DNA from 2 places in the Streptomyces sp. NPDC055013 genome. Region 2 is predicted to be linked to the other one. Evidence: riboswitches for the same ligand, from Rfam matches in the RefSeq annotation. Region 2 holds a riboswitch; the other holds the start of a gene.

Region 1 (4,408 bases), on a different contig from region 2:
ATACCGGCCATGACGGCGCTGGCGGCGTTGGTCCCATGGGCGGACGACGGAATCAGACAGACGGTCCGCTGCTCGTCCCCGTTGGCCCGGTGGTACCCGCGTACCGCGAGCAGCCCGGCCAGCTCACCCTGCGACCCGGCGTTGGGCTGCAGCGACACCTTGTCGTAGCCGGTGACCTCGGCGAGACGTTCCTCCAACTCGCGGATGAGCGTCAGATAGCCCTGCGCCTGCTCGGCGGGCGCGAAGGGGTGCAGCTGCCCGAACTCCGGCCAGGTGACCGGCTCCATCTCGGTCGTCGCGTTGAGCTTCATGGTGCAGGAGCCCAGCGGGATCATGCCGCGGTCGAGCGCGTAGTCGCGGTCGGCGAGCCTGCGCAGGTAGCGCAGCATCGCGGTCTCGGAACGGTGCTGGTGGAAGACGGGGTGCGTGAGGACCTCGTCGCTGCGCAGCAGCCCGCCCGGAAGTACGTCCTCGGCCCCCTCGTCCAGCGCCTCGACGTCACCCTCGACCCCGAACGCCGTCCATACGGCGCCCAGTTGGGCCCGCGTGGTGGTCTCGTCGCAGGCGAGGGACACATGGTCGGCGTCGACGAGGCGCAGGTTGACGCCGTTCTGCCGGGCGGCGGCGACAACTTCGGCGGCCTTCGCAGGCACCCGCACGGTCAGCGTGTCGAAGTAGGAACCGTGCACGACCTCGACCCCACCGGCCGTGAGGCCCGCGGCGAGGATGGCGGCGTACCGGTGAGTGCGCCGGGCGATGCCGCGCAGCCCGTCGGGGCCGTGGTACACGGCGTACATCCCAGCCATCACGGCGAGCAGCACCTGAGCCGTACAGATGTTGCTGGTCGCCTTCTCCCGGCGAATGTGCTGCTCACGCGTCTGGAGAGCCAGCCGGTACGCCCTGTTGCCGTCGACATCCACGGACACGCCCACGAGCCGCCCGGGCAGGCTGCGCGCGAACTTCTCGTGTACGGCCATGTAGCCGGCGTGCGGCCCGCCGAAGCCCATCGGCACACCGAACCGCTGCGTCGTCCCGACCGCGATGTCCGCCCCGAGCTCACCGGGGGACTTCAGCAGCGTGAGCGCGAGCAGATCGGCGGCGACGGTGACGAGGGCGCCGAGCTCATGGGCCTGCTCGATGACGGGCTTGATGTCCCGTACGACGCCGGAGGCGCCCGGGTACTGCACCAGAACGCCGTTGATCTCCCGCCCGGCGATCTCGGCCGGAATGCCGTCGCTGAGGTCGGCGACCACGATCTCCACGCCGGTGGGCTCGGCACGGGTCTCGATCACGGCGATGGTCTGCGGAAGTACATCCGCGTCGACCAGGAACAGCCCCTTCTTGTTCTTGCCCATCCGCAGCGACAGGGCCATGGCCTCGGCCGCCGCGGTCCCCTCGTCCAGCAGCGAGGCACCGGAGGTCGGCAGCCCGGTGAGGTCGGCGACCATGGTCTGGAAGTTCAGCAGGGCCTCGAGCCGCCCCTGCGAGATCTCGGGCTGATACGGCGTGTAGGCCGTGTACCAAGCCGGGTTCTCCATGACATTGCGCAGGATGACGGGCGGCGTGAAGGTCCCGTAGTACCCGAGCCCGATCATCGAGTCCAGCACCTGGTTGCGATCGGCGAGCGACCGCAGCTCGGCGAGCACCTCGGCCTCGGTACGCGCCCCCGGCAGTTCGAGGGAGTCGGCGTTCTTGATCACATCCGGCACCGCCGCGGCGGTGAGCTCGTCGAGCGAGCCGTACCCGACCTGGGCGAGCATCTTGGCCCGAGCCTCATGATCAGGACCGATGTGACGCTGCTCGAAGGGAATACCCTGCTCGAGCTCTGAGAGCGGAATGCGATGGGCGGTCATTGCGGAGGCCTCCTGGTCTGACACGACCTTCGAGGGGCACCACGGCGCGGGTACCCGGACGGCCTCCCCCTCTGTCATCTCAACCTGAGAGCTTCACCGGGTCACCACAAGGTGCCCGGTTTTCACCGTCGGTGAGAGCGGAGGCCATCGACACCCGCCCTGCTTTCCAGAGTGACCTCGTCCGTGCGGTACGTGTGCCTGAGAGATTCCGGGGAGGATTTGCTCCTTCGGCGCCTCCGGATGGTTCCCGGAGGACTCTCCCGCACGGGGTCAGCAGCCGCTAGCCAGACTACCAGCGGGGTCAACGCACGGTCCTTCGAGTGGCCGGGCTCACCAATGTGCCTTTTCGTAGTGCTTACGGATGAGTTGCGACCAAGTGGAGGGCCCGTGCAGACCGACATCGATCCGCGCAATCTGATCGGCCGCAAGGCCTTCGACCGCAACGGCACCAAGATCGGCACCATCGACGAGGTCTATCTCGACGACGCGACCGGAGTGCCGGAATGGGCGGCGATACGCACCGGCCTGTTCTCCCGGGACGCCTTCGTGCCCCTGGAGCCCAGCGATCTGGTCGAGGGCAGCCTCCACGTCCCCTTCGACCGCGCCCTCATCAAGGACGCTCCCGACTTCGGCGTGGGCCGCCACCTCTCCCCCGAACAGGAACTGCAGCTCTACCACCACTACGGCCTCGACGTAACCGCCCCTCCCCCACCCCCTGACCGAGACTTCGGCAACCTGGCGACCACAGAAACCCCGGACGACAACGGCCCCCGCACATCCCACCCTCACTCCTGAAGACGCCCCCCTCCGCCGCACATCCCCCAGCACACACAGTCACGCCCACCGCCGGCCCGCCCGCAGCTGACCCGCCACCTGCCACCTGCCACCTCCGCGCGGCCGCGTTCCGTTGCCCAGCCGCACCCCATCGCACCGCAACGCCCGCGGCGGCGCCCACGCGACAGCCGACGACCGACCGACGACCCACCTGGCTGTGGCAGTCGTGCCGCGGGGGCGGCACGGGTGGGCGCAGCGGCACCCCGCGAGCGCGGGCGAGCGACCCACCCCTGGCTGCAACCGCAACGCCCGTCGGCCGGCGCCCAGGAACCAACCGCACGTCCGGTTCCGCCCGCCCACGCCCTACCCAGGCACCACAGGCGGCGCCTCCCCCATACCCCCGCCACCCCGCTCCCGCCCCAGGTGACCGACCTGCACCTCTAAAACCCCACCAGCCCCAGTTCCCCCACCTCCCGCATCTCCCCCATCTCCCTCAGGCACCCCAGCTCTCCCCCGCACCAACGGCAACGGCTCCGCCGACTCCAGCCCCGGATCGTCAACCCGAAACGTCCGCACCCGCCCCGGCTCCGACGACTCAGGCGTCTCGAACCGCACCGTCACCCGCCCCAGCCCACTCCCTTGCACCCACCCATGCCCGTACTCGACGTGCCGCACATCGTGACCCGCAACCCACCGCCGCTCCACAGGCAGCGCAGCCTCCCGCTCCGCCAGTGGCTCCTCGTGGTCGCCCTCCTCGCCGTGCTCGACCCGCTCCCCCGCCACCTGCGCGAACAGATCCTCCTGCGTGTAGTCGGCCAGCCCGCTGACCCCGACCCCCAGCAGCCGCACCCCACCCGTCGTGTCCACGGAATCCAGCAGCCGCAGCGCGGCCTCCCGCACCACACCCGGATCGTCCGTCGGCCCCCGCAACGTCTCGGACCGGGTCAGCGTCGAGAAGTCGTACCGCCGTACCTTCAGCACGATGGTCCGCCCGGACAACCCGGCCCCCCGCAACCGCCGCACACAACGATCGGCCAGCCGCTGCACCTCGAGCCCCACCCGGACCCGGTCATGGATGTCCACGTCGTACGTGTCCTCGACGGACACCGACTTGGCCTCCCGCTCGGCCACCACGGGCCGCTCGTCGAGCGCCAGCGCCATGGCGTACAGGGCATGCCCATGGGCCTTGCCCAGCAGCCGCACGAGCTCGTCCTCGCCCGCCTCGGCGATCTCGTCGACCGTGTGGATCCCGGCCCGCCGCAGATGATCCCCGGTCGCCGGCCCCACCCCCGGCAAGGTCCGCACCGACATCGGCGCGAGCAACGCCCGCTCCGTCCCCGGCTCGATCACCACCAGCCCGTCGGGCTTGGCCTCCTCCGAGGCGATCTTCGCCAGCATCTTGGACGCGGCCAGGCCCACCGACCCCGCGAGCCCGGTGACGGCTCGTATGTCTGCGCGCAGCTTCACCCCCACCAGCCGCGCGGAAGCCTCGTCCCAGGCCACTCCACCGGCCTCCAGGTCCACGAACGCCTCGTCCAGGCTCAGCGGCTCCACCAGCGGCGACAGCTCCCGCAGCAGGCCCATCACCTGCTCGCTGATGTCGCGGTAGATCCCGAAGCGCGGCACGAGATACGCGGCATTAGGCGCCAGCCGACGCGCCTGCCCCATGGGCATCGCCGAGTGCACCCCGAACACCCGAGCCTCATAGGACGCGGTGGCGACGACCCCCCGCGGCCCGAGCCCGCCCACGATCACGGCTTTCCCGCGCAGGCTCGGCTTGG
Region 2 (4,408 bases):
GCCTTCAGCGCGTCCGCGTCGTAGGACGGCTTCAGCGCCGCGGCGATCACGTCCGCGACCTCGGCGAAGTCCTCGGCCGTGAAACCGCGGGTCGCCAGCGCCGGCGTACCGATCCGCAGACCCGAGGTCACCATCGGCGGCCGCGGGTCGTTCGGGACGGCGTTGCGGTTGACCGTGATGCCGACCTCGTGGAGGCGGTCCTCGGCCTGCTGGCCGTCCAGCTCCGACTCGCGCAGATCCACCAGGATCAGGTGCACGTCGGTGCCGCCGGACAGCACGTTCACACCGGCCTCGCGGGCGTCGGCGGCGGTCAGACGGTCGGCGAGGATCCGCGCACCCTCGACCGTACGGCGCTGGCGCTCCTTGAAGTCCTCACTCGCGGCGACCTTGAACGAGACCGCCTTGGCCGCGATCACGTGCTCCAGGGGACCGCCCTGGAAGCCCGGGAAGACGGACGAGTTCAGCTTCTTCGCGAAGTCCTTCTTCGCCAGGATGATGCCGCCGCGCGGGCCGCCCAGCGTCTTGTGCGTCGTGGAGGTGACCACGTCCGCGTGCTCGACCGGGTTCGGGTGCAGGCCCGCCGCGACCAGACCGGCGAAGTGCGCCATGTCGACCCACAGGTACGCCTCGACCTCGTCGGCGATCCTGCGGAACTCGGCGAAGTCCAGCTTCCGCGGGTACGCCGACCAGCCGGCGATGATCACCTTCGGGCGGTGCTCCTTGGCGAGCCGCTCGACCTCGGCCATGTCGACCAGGCCGGTCTCGGTGTCCACGTGGTACGGGACCACCTTGAACTGCTTGCCCGAGAAGTTCAGCCGCATCCCGTGCGTGAGGTGGCCGCCGTGGGCCAGGTCCAGGCCCAGGATGGTGTCACCCGGCTGGGCCAGCGCGAACAGGGCGGCCTGGTTGGCGGAGGCGCCCGAGTGGGGCTGCACGTTGGCGTACTCGGCGCCGAACAGCTCCTTGACCCGGTCGATGGCGATCTGCTCGGCGACGTCGACGTGCTCGCAGCCGCCGTAGTAGCGGCGGCCGGGGTAGCCCTCGGCGTACTTGTTCGTGGCGACCGAGCCCTGCGCCTCCATGACCGCGACCGGCGCGAAGTTCTCGGAGGCGATCATCTCCAGGGTGGACTGCTGGCGCTCCAGCTCGGCGTCGAGCGCGGCGGCGATCGCCGGGTCGAGCTCGTGCAGGGGCGTGTTCAGAAGCGACTTGTCAGACATAAGGGGGTGTAACTCCTCAGCCGGCGGTGTGGGTGACGTATTCGTCGGCGGAGAGCAGGTCGGCCGGCTCCTCCGTGATGCGTACCTTGAACAGCCAGCCGCCCTCGAAGGGGGCCGAGTTCACGAGCGCCGGGTCGTTCACCACGTCCTCGTTGATCTCGGTGATCTCACCGGTGACCGGGGAGTACAGGTCCGACACGGACTTGGTCGACTCCAGCTCGCCGCAGGTGTCACCCGCGGTCACGGTCGAGCCGACCTCGGGGAGCTGGGCGTAGACGACATCGCCGAGCGCGTTGGCCGCGAACTCGGTGATGCCGACCGTCGAGACGCCGTCCTCGGCGGTCGACAGCCACTCGTGCTCCTTGCTGTAGCGCAGCTGCTGGGGGTTGCTCATGGCCTGGATTCTCCTGTACGCGCGGGAGTGGTGATGAAGGGGGGACTGCTGGAAACGTGCGTGAGCAGCACAAATGTGCGCAGGCTCACGCAGGGCCGCTGCCAGTCTCTACTTCTGGAGTTACTTCTGCCGCTTGTAGAAGGGCAGCGCCACGACCTCGTACGGCTCGTGGCTGCCACGGATGTCCACACCGACCCCGGTCGTGCCCGGCGCCGAGTGCGCGGCGTCGACGTACGCCATCGCGATGGGCTTGCCCAGCGTGGGGGAGGGCGCACCGGAGGTGACCTCGCCGATCACCTCGCCGCCGGCGACGACCGGGTACCCGGCGCGCGGGACGCGACGCCCCTCGGCGATCAGACCGACCAGGACGCGCGGCGGGTTCTGCGAGGCACGGTCGGCGGCCTCGGCGAGCGCCTCGCGCCCGACGAAGTCGCCCTCCTTCTCGAACTTCACCACCCGGCCGAGCCCGGCGTCGAAGGGCGTGAGGGAGGTCGACAGCTCGTGGCCGTACAGCGGCATGCCCGCCTCCAGCCGCAGCGTGTCCCGGCAGGACAGACCGCACGGGATCAGGCCGACGCCCTCGCCCGCCTTGGTCAGCGCCTGCCACACCTCGACGGCGTGCTCCGGCTTCACGAACAGCTCGAAGCCGTCCTCGCCGGTGTAGCCGGTGCGCGCGATGAGGGCGGGGACGCCGGCGACGGTGCCGGGCAGACCGGCGTAGTACTTCAGGCCGTCCAGGTCGGCGTCCGTGAGCGACTTGAGGATGCCGGAGGACTCCGGACCCTGCACGGCGAGCAGGGCGTACGCGTCCCGGTCGTCACGGACCTCGGTGTCGAAGCCGGCGACCCGCTCGGTCAGCGCGTCCAGCACGACTTGGGCGTTGGAGGCGTTGGCGACGACCATGTACTCGGTCTCGGCGAGCCGGTAGACGATCAGGTCGTCCAGGATGCCGCCGTCGGCCCGGCAGATCATGGTGTAGCGGGCGCGGCCCACACCGACGGAGGCGATGTTGCCGACCAGGGCGTGGTTCAGGAAGGCCGCCGCGGCGGGGCCGGTGACGGTGATCTCGCCCATGTGGGAGAGGTCGAAGAGGCCGGCCTTGGTGCGCACGGCGTTGTGCTCGTCGCGCTCGGAGCCGTAGCGCAGGGGCATGTCCCAGCCGGCGAAGTCGGTCATCGTCGCACCGAGCGAGCGATGCAGGGCATCGAGCGCGGTGTGACGGAGTTCTTCTGTACTGCTCATCGGACGGTCTTCTCCCAAGGCATGACGGGCGAGGTCGTTCCTCCCCATCTGTCATCGGAACCTGAGAGGTTCGCCATGACCGGCTGAGGGCCAGGTCACGGCTTGCACCTTGGGTGGAGCCCACGCCTCTTCTCGGCGAAGAGGGGGACTCGCTTTTCAGATGTGCCTCGCCCGCGCGGTAACGGGGCCTGAGAGATTCAAGGGAGGGACTTGCTCCTTCGGCGCCCCAGCGATGAACTGCTGGGAACTCTCCCGCGCGGATTCGAACGGCCGGTATGCAGTTGGCGCGGACATCATTGCACGCCCGGCCCGTCTTCGGCAGGCCACGTCTGTAACGGGGTTGTGGCAGTAAGTGAACGAAAATGCGGGAGATCATCCATTACCTTCTCTTTACGCTCAGTGGGGATGGGGAATCCTGAACCGGAGGAGGACGATGACGGTGAAGCGCACCACTGCGTACGCCACGACGTCGGGCGTCGCGCTGCCCAAGCAGCCTGCGGCCCCGGCCGTCGAGGCCCCGGGCACGCGCGTCGCACCGGTGGTCCGTGACCTCCGCGAGCGCTCCGGCCACAGCCCGCACGCACTGCTCTTCGCCCCCGAGGACCTCGTCGTGATCACGGGGCTGCCCGGCAGCGGCAAGTCCACGCTGATGCGGCGGACGGTGAAGGGCGCCCGCATCGACTCCCAGGACACCCGGGACCGCTGGGACGCCCGCATGCCCGGCTTCCTGCCCTACGCCTTCTACCGCCCCCTGGTCCGCCTCGCGCACTACGCCGGCCTGCGCCGCGCCGTGCGCTCCGGCGAGGGCGTCGTCGTCCACGACTGCGGTACGCAGGCCTGGGTGCGCGGCTGGCTGGCCCGCGAGGCCCGCCGCCGCGGCGGCACCCTGCACCTGCTGCTGCTCGACGTCGACCCGGACACGGCCCTGGAGGGCCAGCGCGAGCGCGGCCGGGGCGTCTCGCGGTACGCCTTCCTGCGCCACCGCAGGGCCGCGGCCCACCTGCTGCGCTCCGTGGAGAAGGGCCACCTGCCGCCGGGCTGCGGCTCGGCGGTGCTGATCGACCGGGATGCGGCGGGCGTACTGCGCCGGATCGGGTTCACGGGCTGACCGGCCGAGGGCCTGTACGGGACGGCCACCCGCTAGCCTTTTGAGCCACAGCAGCGGTTCACAGCAGGCGGTTGAGAAGCAGATGGACTTCCCGGCGGAACTCCCCGCGGACTTCCCGGCAGGGGCACACCTCCACTCCCACGGCGGGTGGCCAGGCAACGAGCTGGAGGAGGTGCTCTCGGCCTCCCTCGGCCTGCCCTCGGCCGGCGGCCGGATCATCGAGGTGCTGGGCCGCAGCTTCGTCTGGGTGCCCCTGCCCGGCGGCGGCGGCCGGGACACCGGTCCGCTGGACCTGCCCACGGTGGAGATCGAGGGCCAGGCGTACGTGCCGGTCTTCAGCTCCGAGGAGCAGTTCCGCCAGGTGGTCGGCTCCCACATGTCGTTCACCATCGCCCCTGCGGTGGAGTTCGCCCGCGGTCTGCCGCCGCAGGTGGGCATCGCCGT

What was found. A riboswitch is a leader RNA that binds a small molecule or an ion and turns the genes downstream of it on or off. The one in region 2 is predicted to bind glycine.
Region 1: it holds a riboswitch for glycine, as region 2 does, so the genes downstream of both, gcvP (aminomethyl-transferring glycine dehydrogenase) here and gcvT (glycine cleavage system aminomethyltransferase GcvT) in region 2, are expected to answer to the same signal.

What each region holds. Positions count from the first base shown of each region.
Region 1 is NZ_JBSGVW010000033.1:9,053-13,460, reverse strand. It holds gene gcvP (aminomethyl-transferring glycine dehydrogenase) at 1-1,853, opposite strand, end outside; glycine riboswitch at 2,030-2,126, opposite strand; gene ACWGDB_RS31890 (PRC-barrel domain-containing protein) at 2,241-2,648, shown strand; gene ACWGDB_RS31885 (DNA polymerase IV) at 2,991-4,408, opposite strand, start outside.
Region 2 is NZ_JBSGVW010000020.1:58,607-63,014, forward strand. It holds gene glyA (serine hydroxymethyltransferase) at 1-1,220, opposite strand, end outside; gene gcvH (glycine cleavage system protein GcvH) at 1,237-1,614, opposite strand; gene gcvT (glycine cleavage system aminomethyltransferase GcvT) at 1,735-2,856, opposite strand; glycine riboswitch at 2,895-3,022, opposite strand; glycine riboswitch at 3,023-3,121, opposite strand; gene ACWGDB_RS23770 (AAA family ATPase) at 3,290-3,964, shown strand; gene ACWGDB_RS23775 (enhanced serine sensitivity protein SseB) at 4,047-4,408, shown strand, end outside.